2 regions of the Bartonella tribocorum CIP 105476 genome follow, and region 2 is predicted to be linked to the other one. Evidence: predicted binding sites of a transcription regulator. Region 2 holds the regulator's gene; the other holds the start of a gene.
What was found. The regulator LexA, encoded in region 2, represses DNA repair genes until DNA is damaged. The targets are predictions, from matches to a motif close to TGTTCNNNNTGTGTTCNG.

Region 1: recA (recombinase RecA) is a predicted target of LexA. The motif match lies at 5,198-5,215, and genes of this name have one in related genera.

Annotation. Positions count from the first base shown of each region.
Region 1 is NC_010161.1:1,586,842-1,594,740, reverse strand. Features, by position in the region: gene BTR_RS07130 (DNA-directed RNA polymerase subunit alpha) at 1-905, shown strand, start outside; gene rplQ (50S ribosomal protein L17) at 930-1,358, shown strand; gene BTR_RS07120 (DegQ family serine endoprotease) at 1,630-3,024, shown strand; gene BTR_RS07115 (replication-associated recombination protein A) at 3,032-4,351, shown strand; gene recA (recombinase RecA) at 5,341-6,384, shown strand; gene alaS (alanine--tRNA ligase) at 6,593-7,899, shown strand, end outside.
Region 2 is NC_010161.1:1,228,544-1,236,442, reverse strand. Features, by position in the region: tRNA gene BTR_RS05510 (tRNA-Lys) at 430-505, opposite strand; gene lexA (transcriptional repressor LexA) at 1,608-2,321, shown strand; gene rimO (30S ribosomal protein S12 methylthiotransferase RimO) at 2,790-4,103, shown strand; gene ttcA (tRNA 2-thiocytidine(32) synthetase TtcA) at 4,650-5,516, opposite strand; gene rpsD (30S ribosomal protein S4) at 5,777-6,394, opposite strand; gene murI (glutamate racemase) at 6,567-7,394, opposite strand; gene BTR_RS05480 (RNA methyltransferase) at 7,394-7,899, opposite strand, start outside.

The sequences.
Region 1 (7,899 bases), 360 kb from region 2:
TTGGCTTAACATTAGGAAATGCGCTTCGTCGTGTGTTATTGTCTTCGCTTCGTGGTGCTGCTATTACTGCTGTACAGATTGATGGCGTCTTACATGAATTTTCATCGATTCCAGGCGTTCGTGAAGATGTTACAGATATTATTCTGAATATAAAAGAAATTGCACTTCGTATGGAAGAAGAAGGACCTAAACGTCTCGTCGTTTATAAAGAGGGGCCTGGTGTTGTGAGAGCGGGGGATATCAATACCGTTGGGGATATGGAAATTCTTAATCCAGATCATGTTATCTGTACGCTTGATGAAGATGCTGAAATTCGTATGGAATTTATTGTCAACACAGGAAAGGGGTATGTTCCATCGGATCGTAATTGTGTTGATGATGGGCGCATAGGACTTATTCCAATTGATAGTCTTTATTCACCAATTCGTAAAGTGTCTTATAAAGTGGAAAATACGCGTGAAGGTCAAGTTCTCGATTATGATAAATTGACGTTAACGATTGAAACGAATGGTGCTGTTAATGGAGAAGATGCTGTTGCTTTTGCTGCACGCATTCTCCAGGATCAATTATCATTATTTATTAACTTTGAAGAACCACAGAAGGAGCCTGTTGAGGAGGCTGATTCTGAGCTTTCCTTTAATCCTGCACTTCTCAAAAAAGTGGATGAATTAGAACTTTCCGTTCGTTCGGCAAATTGTCTTAAGAATGATAATATTGTCTATATTGGTGATCTTATTCAAAAAACAGAATCTGAAATGCTTCGGACACCAAATTTTGGTCGTAAGTCATTGAATGAGATTAAAGAAGTTTTGGCATGTATGGGATTGCATCTCGGAATGGAAATTCCTGCATGGCCGCCTGAAAACATTGATGATCTTGCTAAACGTTATGAAGATCAATATTAAAATTAGAGTTTAAGGAGAGGGCTTATGCGCCATAGTAAGTCAGGCCGCAAGTTGAATCGGACTGCCAGTCACCGTAAAGCGATGTTTGCAAATATGGCAACGTCGTTGATCGAGCATGAGCAGATTGTGACAACACTTCCAAAGGCTAAGGAAATTCGTCCTATTGTTGAAAAACTTGTTACTCTTGGTAAGCGTGGTGGTTTGCATGCGCGCCGACAAGCAATTGCTGCACTTCGTGATACAGGGAAAGTGGCAAAGTTATTTGATACACTTGCGCCGCGTTATGCATCACGCAACGGTGGGTATTTGCGTATTATGAAAGCGGGATTTCGTACTGGAGATAATGCGCCTATGGCTGTTATAGAATTTGTTGATCGTGATGTTGAAGCAAAGGGTGCTGGGGATCGTGCTCGTATCGAAGCTTTAGAGAATGAAAAGGGAACAACCTCATAAGCTTTTTATTCAATTGGATTTTTTAAGGCCGCCTTGTTTTAGGCGGTTTTTTTATGCGTATTTTTAAGTTTGTTTTACTTGAGAAATAGATGGTGAGAGAAAATTATAGCATATTGAATTATTTGATTTTTATAATATTTTATTGTTTAAATGGGTTGTTTTTAGTCTCTATTATGAAATATTATTAATAGAGATCCTTTATTTGCGGGGATGTTTTTTTAGAATTCTATGAATCTTCAACAGAATGGGCTGGTTTTATAAGGAGTAGATTATGAGGTATTCTTTTTGGGTGTGGCTTTTTTGTGCGATTATGATGCTGATATCGTTTGATCATATCTATGCTCATGTTCCTCAAACAGAAAAAGAAATCACTCTTTCATTTGCTCCTTTGGTTAAAAAGACAGTACCATCCGTTGTAAATATTTATGCGGCTCGACAAATTAGAGCGCGATCACCTTTTGCGGGCGATCCATTTTTTGAGCAATTTTTTGGTCGTCTGCAAAATAATTTTCCTGTCCGTAAGCAATCATCATTAGGATCAGGCGTGATTGTTGATGCGCGTGGTTTGATTGTTACAAATTATCATGTCATTAAAGATGCAAGCGAAATTAAAGTGGCTTTTTCTGATGGGCGAGAGTTTGAGAGTAAGGTCGTGCTCAAGGATGAAGCAACGGATATTGCCATTCTTGAAGTTGATGTAAAAGATACTCAGTTTCCTGTTCTACCTTTGGGGGATTCTGATACTGTTGAAGTTGGTGATCTTGTTTTGGCTATTGGTAATCCTTTTGGTGTTGGTCAAACGGTTACAAGTGGTATTGTTTCAGCGCAAGCGCGTACACGTGTTGGGATTTCCGACTTTGACTTTTTTATTCAAACAGATGCAGCCATTAATCCAGGAAACTCTGGTGGCGCTTTAATTGATATGAAGGGGCAATTAATCGGAATTAATACGGCTATTTATTCGCGTTCCGGTGGCTCTGTAGGGATTGGTTTTGCTATTCCAGTTAATCTTGTAAAAGTGATGCTTGCTACTGTTAAACGCGGTGGAAAATATTTTGTTCCGCCTTATATTGGGGCATCCTTTCAAAATGTTACTCCTGATATTGCTGGTGGTTTAGGTTTAGAACGTCCCTATGGGGCTCTTATTATTGAAATTATCAAAGACAGTCCTGCTGAAAAAGCTGGCTTGAAAGTAGGTGATGTTATTTTGAGTGTGCAGGGGGTGCGCGTTGATAATCCAGATAGTCTTGGGTATCGTTTGATGACGGCTGACGTGGGTCATAGCCTTGCTTTGGAATATTTACGAAGTGGCAAAACTTTAAAAACACAAATAATGGTTGCATCAATATCGGAAACTGCATCTGTAAAATCTGAAAAAATTACGGGTGATAGTCCTCTTGCTGGTGCTGAAGTGTTAGATTTAACACCGCAAAATAGTCGACGGTTTCATCTTCCTATATCGGCAAAAGGTGTTGTGATTACCGATCTTGATGAAATGAGCAATGCTTCTGGAATTTTTCGGCCCGGAGATATCTTACGTGTTGTAAATGGCCATAAAATTCAAACAGTTCATCAGTTGAAAAAGGTTCTTATGCAGACGCGTTCACGTACTTGGCAATTGGAATATGAACGTGATGGTATGTATATTCGCCAATTTATTCGTTGAGGTTTTTTTGAAGAAAGATTTTTTTACTTCGTCGTTTGATCCTAAAGTTAATAAAAATCAGCCACTTGCAGAAAGAATGCGTCCTTGTTCTCTCAATGAAGTTGTGGGACAAAAGCATTTAATTGGAGAAGATGGTTTGCTTTCACGGATGGTGGCAGCGGGCTCAATTGGATCGCTGATCTTTTGGGGACCTCCAGGGACGGGAAAAACAACAGTTGCACGCTTGTTAGCACTTGAAACAAATTTCGCGTTTGAACAAGTTTCTGCTATTTTTACAGGCGTTTCTGAACTTAAAAAGATTTTTGAAGTTGCACAGAGGCGTTTTATGTCTGGGGATAAAACGCTTCTCTTTGTTGATGAAATTCATCGGTTTAATCGTGCACAGCAGGATAGTTTTCTTCCTGTGATGGAAAATGGTACTGTAGTACTTATCGGTGCAACGACCGAAAATCCTTCTTTCGAACTTAATGCTGCTCTTCTTTCGCGTGCACGGGTTTTAACATTTTTTTCTCATGATCATGAAAGTTTAGGCATGCTTTTGAAGCGTGCTGAAGAGGTGGAAGGAAAGCTTCTTCCCTTGGATGATGGTGCTAGAGACGTTTTGATAGGGATGTCTGATGGTGATGCACGGGTAGCATTGACATTAGCAGAGGAAGTTTGGTCTGTTGCGCGCTCGGAAGAAATTCTTGATGCTGGTGCTTTGCAAAAAGTTATCCAGCGTCGTGCACCTATTTATGATAAAGGACGAGATGGACACTATAATCTCATTTCAGCGTTGCATAAATCTGTTCGTGGCTCTGATCCTGATGCGGCACTTTATTATTTAGCACGTATGTTAGATGCTGGTGAAGATCCTCTCTATATTGGGCGAAGATTGGTTCGTATGGCTGTTGAAGATGTTGGTTTGGCAGATCCTCAAGCTCTTGTCATTTGTAATGCGGCAAAAGATGCTTATGATTATTTAGGATCACCAGAAGGAGAGTTGGCTTTGGCACAGGCATGTCTTTATGTTGCAACTGCACCAAAGTCGAACGCGACATATCTCGCGTATAAAGCAGCACTGCGTTGTGCACGCAAAAATGGTTCTTTACCGCCTCCTAAACATATCCTTAATGCAGCGACGAAATTAATGAAGGAAGAAGGGTATGGAGATGGTTATTGTTATGACCATGATGAACCAGATGCTTTTTCAGGACAAGAATATTTTCCTGAAAAACTTGGGCGACAGAGTTATTATAAACCAGTTGAGCGTGGATTTGAGCGTGAAATTGTGAAACGTCTTGAATGGTGGAAACAATTGCGCCAAAAACGTAAAAATCAACAATAGAATTTGAGTTGAAGCACATTTTTTATTGATCTTGGATTTATTTTTTATCCCTCATGTCACCGTATGAACAAGTTAGTTTATATTTTAAACACTTGTTGCATTGTTCGTAGAACAATTTTTTTTGAAACGCATATCTTTTTATGGATTCATAATTTAAGAAATCTGTCATTCAACTCTTAAAGCTGTTTTATTTTTGTGATTTTAATTTGAGTAAGATATTAATTTATATTGATATTTAACTGTTTTATATGTTGAATGAGAGCCCCCAAATACCGTATGATCCTCTCATTCCAAATCTAATCAATCAAAACCATTCGCTTGTACGTTACAAGCGGGATTAACGCGTGATAAAAACTGTACAATAAAAAACTAAAATGACCTTATGAATCGTTTCAAATATCATGAGTTGTCGCAATATTAGAGGCTGGAAAAGTATGCCATGGTGTAAAGATGCCGTACTGAGTTGTTCCAAGCATAAAGATGTTGGTGCTCAATGGATTTTACAGTATATCATTTACGGGCGTTATCACGAAACGGGGGTGACGAGCGTTGAAAGATGTTTTTTTTCCAACCAGTGCGTGGATATGCAACACAAAGGTGTTCTGTTCTTTGATGTAATAGGGGGTTGTTTTTATTGATGATGTGTTTTGTGTGATTAAGGGAAGAATTTTTTCTTTAGGGGCTTAACTAAAGGGGGAAGGAGAAAGGTTAAACATTATGTTGAAATTTAAATTGTTGCTTTTCTAGAGAGAGATAAATGTGTTAACTTGCTCTCCTATAGAAGTATTATTTTATTTGGATTCTATGTTGTGTCATAAAACAAAGAGGGCCAGTTCTTTATTTTGATGGTCATGATATGTTATAGACATAACGTGGGGATAGAGATGGGAATAGTCTGTGAACATCTAAACTCAAGGCTTTAGTTAAATTAAAAGTACAGTGTACACTTTGAAGTGTTAGATTATTATGAATCGGTCAAGGATATAATCGTGGATAAAACAAAAGCTCTCGATGCTGCTCTCTCACAAATTGAACGTTCTTTTGGTAAAGGCTCGATTATGCGTCTTGGGCAAAAAGAGCAAGTTGTTGAAATTGAAACAGTTCCAACAGGGTCATTATCCTTGGATATTGCTTTAGGGATTGGTGGGTTACCGAAGGGGCGTATTGTAGAGATCTATGGACCAGAAAGTTCTGGGAAGACAACATTGGCTCTGCATGCTATTGCTGAGGCACAGAAAGGGGGAGGAATTTGTGCTTTTATTGATGCTGAACATGCGCTTGATCCTATTTATGCGCGTAAGCTTGGGGTTGATTTAGAGAATTTGTTCATTTCTCAACCGGATACCGGTGAACAGGCATTGGAAATTACAGAGACGTTAGTTCGTTCTGGTGCCGTTGATGTGCTTGTTGTGGATTCTGTTGCAGCTTTAACACCGCGAGCAGAAATTGATGGTGAAATGGGCGACGCTTTACCAGGATTACAAGCGCGATTGATGAGCAAAGCTTTGCGAAAACTTACGGCTTCTATTTTTCGTTCTAACTGTATGGTGATTTTTATTAATCAAATTCGCATGAAAATTGGTGTGATGTTTGGTTCGCCTGAAACAACTACAGGGGGAAATGCTTTAAAGTTTTATGCTTCTGTTCGTTTGGATATTCGCCGTATTGGGTCTATTAAAGATCGGGATATGATTGTTGGCAATCAGACCCGCGTTAAAGTTGTGAAGAATAAGTTGGCTCCTCCCTTCAAACAGGTTGAGTTTGATATTATTTATGGGGAAGGTATTTCCAAGCTAGGTGAATTGATTGATTTAGGAGTCAAAGTGGGTATCGTGGAGAAATCTGGCTCGTGGTTTTCTTATAATTCTCAACGTTTAGGGCAGGGACGTGAAAATGCGAAGCAGTTTTTGCGCGAACATGCGGAAATAGCGGCAGAAATTGAAACGGCTTTGCGTCAAAATGCAGGTTTGATTGCGATTGAATTGTTAGAAAATGCAGGGTCAGAAAATACAGAAGGCGATGAAGTCATTTGATAGAGCGTTTTTTCGTCTATAATTTTTTCATTTAAGATTTTTTCTGTTTTTATTTGTTTAAGTTTTTTAATATACAGCCATTTTTTCTCAATTTTTTTGAACAAATAGTCCATTCTTTGATTAAATTGACTCCATGCGTGGCAAAGAGAATATTTAATGAGAGGGATTTTTCTTTTATGGTTTTATGCGGTATTCTGCAGGTGTATATATGAATAGTGTTAATAATATCCGGTCAACATTTTTGGATTATTTTCATCGTAATGGGCATCAAGTTCTTTCTTCTAGTCCACTTGTTCCACGCAATGATCCTACACTTATGTTTACAAATGCAGGGATGGTGCAGTTTAAAAATGTTTTTACTGGACTTGAACAGCATCTTTATAAAAAGGCTACAACGGCACAAAAATGTGTTCGTGCGGGTGGAAAACATAATGATCTTGATAATGTTGGTTATACGGCGCGCCATCATACATTTTTTGAAATGCTGGGTAATTTTTCTTTCGGCGATTATTTCAAAGAAGAAGCCATCTTTTTATCATGGGATCTTTTAACAAAGGAATTTTGCCTCCCAAAAGATAAATTGTTGGTAACCGTTTATCAGAGTGATGATGTTGCTGCTGAATTATGGCGTAAAATCTCAGGTCTTCCAGATGAGAAAATCGTTCGTATTGCGACAGCTGATAATTTTTGGGCGATGGGTGATACAGGTCCTTGCGGTCCTTGTTCGGAGATTTTTTATGATCATGGTGATGAAATTTGGGGTGGTCCTCCTGGAAGTATGGAAGAAGATGGTGATCGCTTTATTGAGATTTGGAACCTTGTTTTTATGCAGTATGAGCAGCTTTCTAAGGAAGAGCGTGTTGATTTGCCTCATCCTTCTATCGATACCGGTATGGGGTTAGAGCGTATTGCTGCTGTTTTACAGGGTGTTCATGATAATTATGACATTGATCTTTTTCGTGTATTAATTGGAGCATCAGAAAAGATAACAGGGATTAAGGCAACGGGGGATTTTGTGGCGAGCCATCGTGTTATTGCTGATCATCTTCGCTCATCTGCATTTTTGATTGCGGATGGTGTTCTTCCTTCCAATGAGGGAAGGGGATATGTTTTACGTCGCATTATGCGTCGTGCTATGCGTCATGCGCATCTTCTTGGTGCTAAAGAACCTTTAATGTGGCAGCTTTTGCCTGCTCTCATCTGCGAAATGGGACAAGCTTATCCCGAATTGGTGCGAGCTGAATCTTTGATTTCGGAAACTTTAAAATTAGAAGAAATACGTTTTCGTAAAACGCTTGAACGGGGACTAGGTTTGTTAAATGAAGAAAGTGCCAAGCTTAAGGAAGGGGATCATTTAAATGGTGAAGTTGCTTTCAAGCTTTATGATACCTATGGTTTTCCACTTGATTTGACGCAGGATGTGCTTCGGCGTCGTGGAATATCTGTTGATGTTGATGCCTTTGATAAAGCAATGGAACGCCAGAAAGAAGAAGCCCGTGCCCATTGGTCTGGTTC
Region 2 (7,899 bases):
ACCCTTGAATTCGCTCCTTTTATCAAAAAATTAACACATTGTTAACCATTTTATAATTTTCATAAGAAATAAATGTACTATATAGAGATGTTAAAAAATAAAAAATAGATAAATCAATATGTTATAGAAAATCATATTATAATATAAACTGTGAATAAGTATAATGATTTTACCAGCTTGGTTCATGTAATACAGCGGCTATTAAAAAAAACATGAATTGCGAAAACGAGCGGCCACATGCGCTATCAACGCAGGTCTAGTTGTATCGCAAGTTTAAAGCACTTTTGGATTAGATAGGAGAGCATTCTATACCAAAACAGCTAATCACAAATGATTAGTTATAGAATCAACCAAAAAATTGAGACAGTCGAAAAACTAGATATAATCAAAGCAGAAAACATTCTCAAACTTTTCTATAGTATTTAAAGTTGGTGAGCGCGCAGGGATTCGAACCCTGGACCTACTGATTAAAAGTCAGTTGCTCTACCAGCTGAGCTACGCGCTCTCACACAAGCTATCCAGTTTGCAGAAAGTGAAAGGAACATACGGTTGACTTTTCATTTGGTCAACACCTTTTGAAAAAAATATTATTATTTTTTCCAGTTATCAATAATTTTCCGTTTTTTCTCCTTTCCTCGTCATCGTATAGCTACCCTTTGATCTTCTTTTTGAAATCTCGATAGAGAAGTAATCTAACTATAAAAATATTTCATAGATTCGAAGTGCTAAAATTACAAGAAATAAGCCCCTCTTCATCCACACATGGGCTGTTGAGAATCATGGGTAGAGCGGAAAAATACTCCTTACTATAGTTCATTTTTATATCTTTATGTTTAGTTTTCAATTTTCAAATATAAATAGAGGTTTGTAATATAACATTTTGATTTATAATAATTTATTATTCTCTTATCTCAATAAAAGGAGAAGAATAAAACGATTAAAAAAAATGAAAATGCCTCTTGTATTTCCTTTCAATAACAAAAAATTATCGCAACATGAGGGTTGGGCAAAATGGTATGGTGGTATAGACTGTTGAGATGTGAAGATAGCGTTGCCCAATAGATTTTATGTTATTTACAAGATCATTTTGATAGAAGCAGGCATATCGAGAGATATCTTTTTAAAAACAAATATGCGAATAAGTAACAATGTCATCTTAAAGATGTGACTTTTAGTTACGTACAATGATTCTAAGTACATATAAAGTGATCCGTTACGCTATTGCAAGAATGTATTCTATTTAACTTTTTATACGAGAAATGACAAAATACGTAGATATATTAAAAAAGTAGAAGGATAACACTCCGATCATAAAATTTAGTGTAGGATAATTCAGTCAGAGCTATGAAATATTTTCATATATTATTTAATATTAATATAGTTTTATAATATATAAACAATATTATTGATAAATTTATTAAAGTAAAATTTTATAATTATCATACATTAAATATGTCTCTAAATAAACATATTGCTTAATTAACTTGAATTATAAGATCAAAAATAAAGCAAATAATTTTGATTTAGCGAAAAAAAATTGTAGAATTATTATATATACACGTATTTTTTACTGTAATCTTTTTTTATTCTTTTGATTGGAACATTGAATGCTGACATGTAAACAATATGAGTTACTCTTGTTTATTCACAATCATATAAAAGAAACTGGTGTTCCTCCTTCTTTTGAAGAAATGAAAAATGCTTTAGAACTTTCTTCAAAGTCAGGCATTCATAAGCTCATTATAGCCTTAGAACAACGAGGTTTTATACGTCGTTTGCCCAATCGTGCTCGTGCAGTGGAGGTGATTCGACTTCCTGAGAAAATAACATTTAATCTTTCTCTAGCACGTAAGATTTCTCCCAGTATGATAGAAAAAAATAAAAGGGAAATATCAAAAAACTTGATTAATTCGGATAACTTTGAGGCAGAAGAAATAAAAAATATCACTATTCCCATTATGGGACGTATTTCTGCGAGCGTTCCCGCCTCTGCTATACAGCAACAAACAAGCACACTGTCTCTCCCACACGATATGGTTAATACAGGTGAGCACTATGCATTAGAAGTTAAAGATAATTCTATGGTAGAGGCTGGTATCCTTGATAAAGATACGATCATTGTGAAACGACAAAATACAGCAATATCAGGTGAAATTATTGTCGCGTTTATTGATAAAAAAGAGGCAACATTAAAACGTTATCGACGCAAAGGAACCTCTGTTGCATTAGAAGCCGCGAATCCTCACTACGAAGTACGTACATACAAATCTGATCGTGTAGAAATACAAGGCAAACTTACCGGCCTTATTCGCAAATATTAAAGAACAACCCTATTTATAGTACGCTATACATATGCCAATAAAATGCAGTAAAAAACTATTGAGTATTTTTAAATATTGCACCACACGCAATTGACTTTCTCCCAACAGCCAAAGGATGCCGCCCAATTTGGTTTATAAACAATCCAAATTCTTATTGAGCAGGTCTTACTTCTCCTCTTCCCTTTTATGTTTTTTACTGATGCAAGGCTAGACAAGTAAGCTTAAAATATTCACTACGTACTCTAAAAAGAACTTGAATGCTTTGAAGGATTCTGTCTTATATCATCACCCATCAATGATGATATTTTACAGTATAATAAACTAAAATCGTATGCATGTATAAAATATTGTAGAAAAAAATCAAATAAATTTGTAACAGTTTATTATGTATAAAAATAAAGAACATTTTTTACTTTTGTAAGTCAATAAAAGCGGAACTCAGTCGTTCATAGTAATTATAGGATTATCATGGTAGCTCCTCGTATTAGTTTTGTCTCTCTCGGATGCCCAAAAGCACTCGTAGATTCTGAGCGAATTATTACAAGCCTCCGGTCTGAAGGGTATGAAATTTCGCGTCAACATCAAGGAGCTGATGTCGTTATTGTAAATACCTGTGGTTTTCTTGATTCTGCTCGAAAGGAATCATTAGCCAATATTGATGAAGCGCTCAAAGAAAATGGCAAAGTTATTGTGACTGGTTGTCTTGGTGCTGATCCTGATGTTATTCGTCAAACCTATCCAAATGTATTAGCTATTACAGGACCACAAGCTTATGAAAGTGTTATAGAAGCTGTTCATACAGCAATTCCTCCAATTCATGATCCTTTTCTTGATTTAGTTCCTCCCCAAGGTATTCGTTTAACACCTCGCCATTACGCCTACTTAAAGATTTCTGAAGGATGCTCTAACAGGTGTAGTTTTTGTATCATCCCTACGCTGCGTGGTGATCTCACTTCACGCCCCATTAGTGACGTTCTTCGCGAAGCTGAAAAACTCGTACAAGCGGGTGTAAAAGAACTTTTGGTTATTTCACAAGATACGAGTGCTTATGGTATTGATCTTAAATATCTCGAAAATTCTTGGAAAGATCGTACAATTAAAACAAAGTTTTTTGATCTTTGTCGCGAACTAGGGGATATGGGTATTTGGGTACGTATGCATTACGTTTATCCTTATCCCCATGTGGATGAAGTTATCGAACTTATGGCTGCAAAAAAAATTCTCCCTTATCTGGATATTCCTTTTCAGCATGCATCACCGACTGTTTTGCGCCATATGAAACGTCCTGCTCTTATGGAAAAAACAAACCGTAGAATTGAAAAGTGGCGAAAAATATGTCCAGATCTTACTTTGCGATCAACATTTATTGTTGGTTTTCCTGGCGAAACAAATGAAGATTTTAATATGCTGCTAGAATGGCTAGAAGATGCAAAAATTGAACGCGCTGGATGTTTTAAATATGAAGAAGTAAAGGGGGCCGTTGCAAATGATTTGGGATTAGAAAATATTCCTGAGGACGTAAAAGAAAATCGCTGGCATCGTTTTATGGCAAAACAACAACAAATTTCGACACATCTTTTAAAGAAAAAAATTGGAAAAAGACTCCAAGTCCTTATCGACGAAAGTCAAGGAAAAGTTGCCAAAGGACGTAGTCAATACGATGCTCCAGAAATAGATGGTGTTGTCCATATATCATCACGACGCCCTTTGCGTGTCGGTGAATTTGTCACCGTTAAAATCGAACAATCGGATGCCTATGACCTTTATGGTATAGCAGTTTGAAAAAATTTAACTTCCGCCCATCTCCAATGATGAAGCTTCCCATTGGAGAGGATTTACAAAAAAGCGACTGCTTACAATAGGGTGCAATTATTTATGTGATTCACTTCATGAGGATTTACGAACAATATCCTCTCTCTCAATGTTTGCTATACACTCTAAAAATACTTTTTTATCAATCGCTTAATATCATTTTGATCCAACGCTCTCAATGACGAGATGTTTTATTGCACAACAGAATAAGATAAAATAAAATCTAAAAGGTTCTCTCATTTTTACTTTTAAAAAAAGAGCAAACCAACGGTCATATTATTTTCCCATTTTCCATACTGCGACAGTCATTGGTTATTTAAAGGAAGCTTTTTAAATTGTGTTTTATACACACAAGAGCTCTGTTTGTGATATGCAAGGAGATGTTTTATGGATACAATATAAGAAAATTTCAAATAAAACACTTATGGTTGTTAAATTGCAAAGCAATAAATTATCATTATAAATAAGTATCTTATCTTAAACTATTTGAACTTATTTTTTAATATCTCATTTTTATTAATACGTTTTAAAATCAAAGAATTTTTTATCAAGCAAATGACTTGGGCGCACATTCGCTAAAGCGCGAATCATTGTATCTTTACGTCCTGGCATTTGTCTTTCGATATTTTTCAGCATTTCTTTCATTGCATTGCGTTGTAAACCATCTTGACTACCGCAGAGATTACAAGGAATAATGGGAAATTGCATTGCTTGAGAAAATTTTTCCATATCTTCCTCAGCGGCATAGACAAGAGGACGTAATACAAAAAGATCTCCTTCATCATTTTTAAGTTTTCCAGGCATAGCGGCTAATCGGCCACCGTGAAATAAATTCATAAAAAATGTTTCCAAAACATCATCACGATGATGCCCTAAAATTAATGCAGAACACCCCTCCTCACGTGCAATGCGATAGAGATTGCCACGTCGCAATCGAGAACAAAGTGAACAATATGTCTGTGTCTGTGCCAATTTATCTGTAACAATGGAATAAGTATCTTGATATTCAATACGATAGGGAATTTTATAAGAACTCAAAAAATCTGGAAGAATATGTTTAGGAAATCCTGGTTGTCCTTGATCAAGATTACAAGCCAGAATTTCAACGGGTAAAAGACCACGCCACTTTAAATCTAAAAGAAGTGCTAATAAACCATAAGAGTCTTTTCCACCCGATAAAGCGACAAGCCATTTTTTTCCAGTCGAGAGCATCGAAAAATCATCCAAAGCCTGCCGCATATGACGCAAAAGCCGTTTACGTAATTTATTAAATTCCACACTTGAAGGAGCACGCCGAAATATTGGATGACAATCATCTGCTTTGCTTGCCAAAAGCACATCTTTTTCTTCTATTGCCTGATATTCAACTGAAACATCATTCATAATACCATATCCTGCACAAGTAATAGATCATTTTGCAAAGACAGAAACAAATATAAAGAAAGCTTACATTTATATTTTTTGAATTTATAAAAACAGATATGAAAAAAGAAATGGAACTATACAAGCTTATTACACGAGAATAGTGTAATAAACTTAATATAGAACCATTCAAAAATATTTGTTAACTTCAAAGATTATAAAAACAACACAATAGTTTGAAATTATAATAATAAAGGGAAAACAACTTTTTTCATAAAAAATTATCGAGAATAAAACTCAACGACCAAATTAGGCTCCATTTGCACAGCATAAGGAACATCTGCAAAAGCAGGAATACGTGTAAAGGTTGCTTTCATCTGTTTATGATCCGCTTCGATATAATCAGGGACATCACGTTCTGCTAATTGTACCGATTCTAAAACTAAAACAAGCTGTTTTGATTTTTCCCGAACCTCAATAACATCACCTGGTTTACAACGATACGATTGAATATTTGTACGCCGCCCATTTACATTCACATGACCATGATTAATAAACTGGCGAGAAGCAAAAATCGTAGGAACGAATTTTGCACGATAGACCACAGCATCCAAACGAGATTCTAATAAACCGATAAGATTTTCACCAGTATCACCTCGCCGACGAGCAGCTTCAACATAAGTTTTATGAAATTGCTTTTCTGAAATATCGCCATAAAATCCTTTCAACTTCTGTTTAGCGCGCAATTGCACCCCATAGTCAGAAAGTTTTCCTTTACGGCGCTGCCCATGCTGACCTGGACCATAATCACGACGATTGACAGGAGATTTTGGACGACCCCAAATATTCTCTCCCATACGACGGTCAATTTTATACTTTGTTGTTTCGCGTTTACTCATCGCATTTCCTTTAAAATAAAACACGAGATCTTGAAGACCCCAAGGAAACGCGCCCTCCTCTGCCTTTAAATACAAAAAGACTGACAGAATAGCTTAACATACCAATATGCAAAGTTATCCACGGGACACGTCAATTACTGCCATTTTCTTGAAAGAAAAAGCTAGAGCATCTTTATTGATCTCGTATTCTAAAGTCAACTCTTTTCATAAGTTTTAAGCCAAATCCTTTTAACAAATGTTCCGTTGAAGCAGTGATATTTTTCGACGTCAGCAATGCAAAATCTTGATATTTCTTTATGGGTTTCTGATGTATTTTTTCAGACAAGGGCAATAATGATCTAATATGTTTGGCGATCGCTTTTGCTGGATCAATCCATTCAACGGACCATAAAGCTTGTTCACGAAAGAAATTAATCAAAAAAGGATAATGCGTGCAGGCTAAAACAATAACATCCGTACATTTGCCATTTTTTTTCACAAAACATGGTAGGATTTCTTTTCTTAACGCTTCTGAATCGATAGTTTTTCCCCGTAAATGATCTTCAGCAAATCCAGCAAGCTTTTCACTTCCTACAAGCTGAACATGACACTGTCCAGCAAAAGAGTTAATTAATTCATTTGTATAGGCACGCTTAACTGTTCCAGGAGTCGCTAATACGGAAATAAAACCAGATTTTGTTTGTTCAGCAGCAGATTTAATTGCAGGAACCGTTCCTACGAAAGGGACATGAGGAAATTTTTGTCGTAAATCAGCCATCATCAGTGTAGAAACAGTGTTGCAAGCAATCACACATAAGGCAGGATTATAGCGTGTTAAAAGATTTGTGAAAATATTTAAAATGTGCTCTTTTAAAATGTTTTCTTCCCAATTACCATAAGGAAAACCTGCATCATCAGCCACATAAATAAATTGTATTTCAGGGATGAGAACGCGCGCTTCCCTCAACACTGTTAAGCCACCAATACCACTATCAAAAAAAAGAACAGGCCGTTCATCCATCAGTTTTCACACTTATTTTTGATTTTTTGACGATCGCGCTCTTGAGGTGCTCTACTCCCCCGTGGATATTGTGGAGAAAAATGATCCAATGAAGATATAATGCCCCGCAATAAGCGAACCTCAGATTCACTAAAGTTGGCGCGCGTAAAAACAGAGCGCAAATTTGCAAGCATAACCTCTTTTCGTTCTCGGGGTCTAAAATACCCACGGATATCCAAAGCCTCTTCTAATTGAGATAAAAAACCATGAAACATTGTTTTATTTGCAGGCTCCATCTCTGGTGCACGAAATGCCGTATCACTCACATTTTCTAGACCTGTTTTCATCCATTCATAAGACATCAAAAGAACCGCTTGCGCAATATTAAGTGATGCAAAAGCAGGATTAACTGGAAAAGTGATGATTTCATCAACAAGGCTGATTTCATCATTTTCTAGTCCCCATCGCTCCCTTCCAAAGACAATACCTGTTTTATGTCCGATATTTTCACGCTGACGGAGTACAT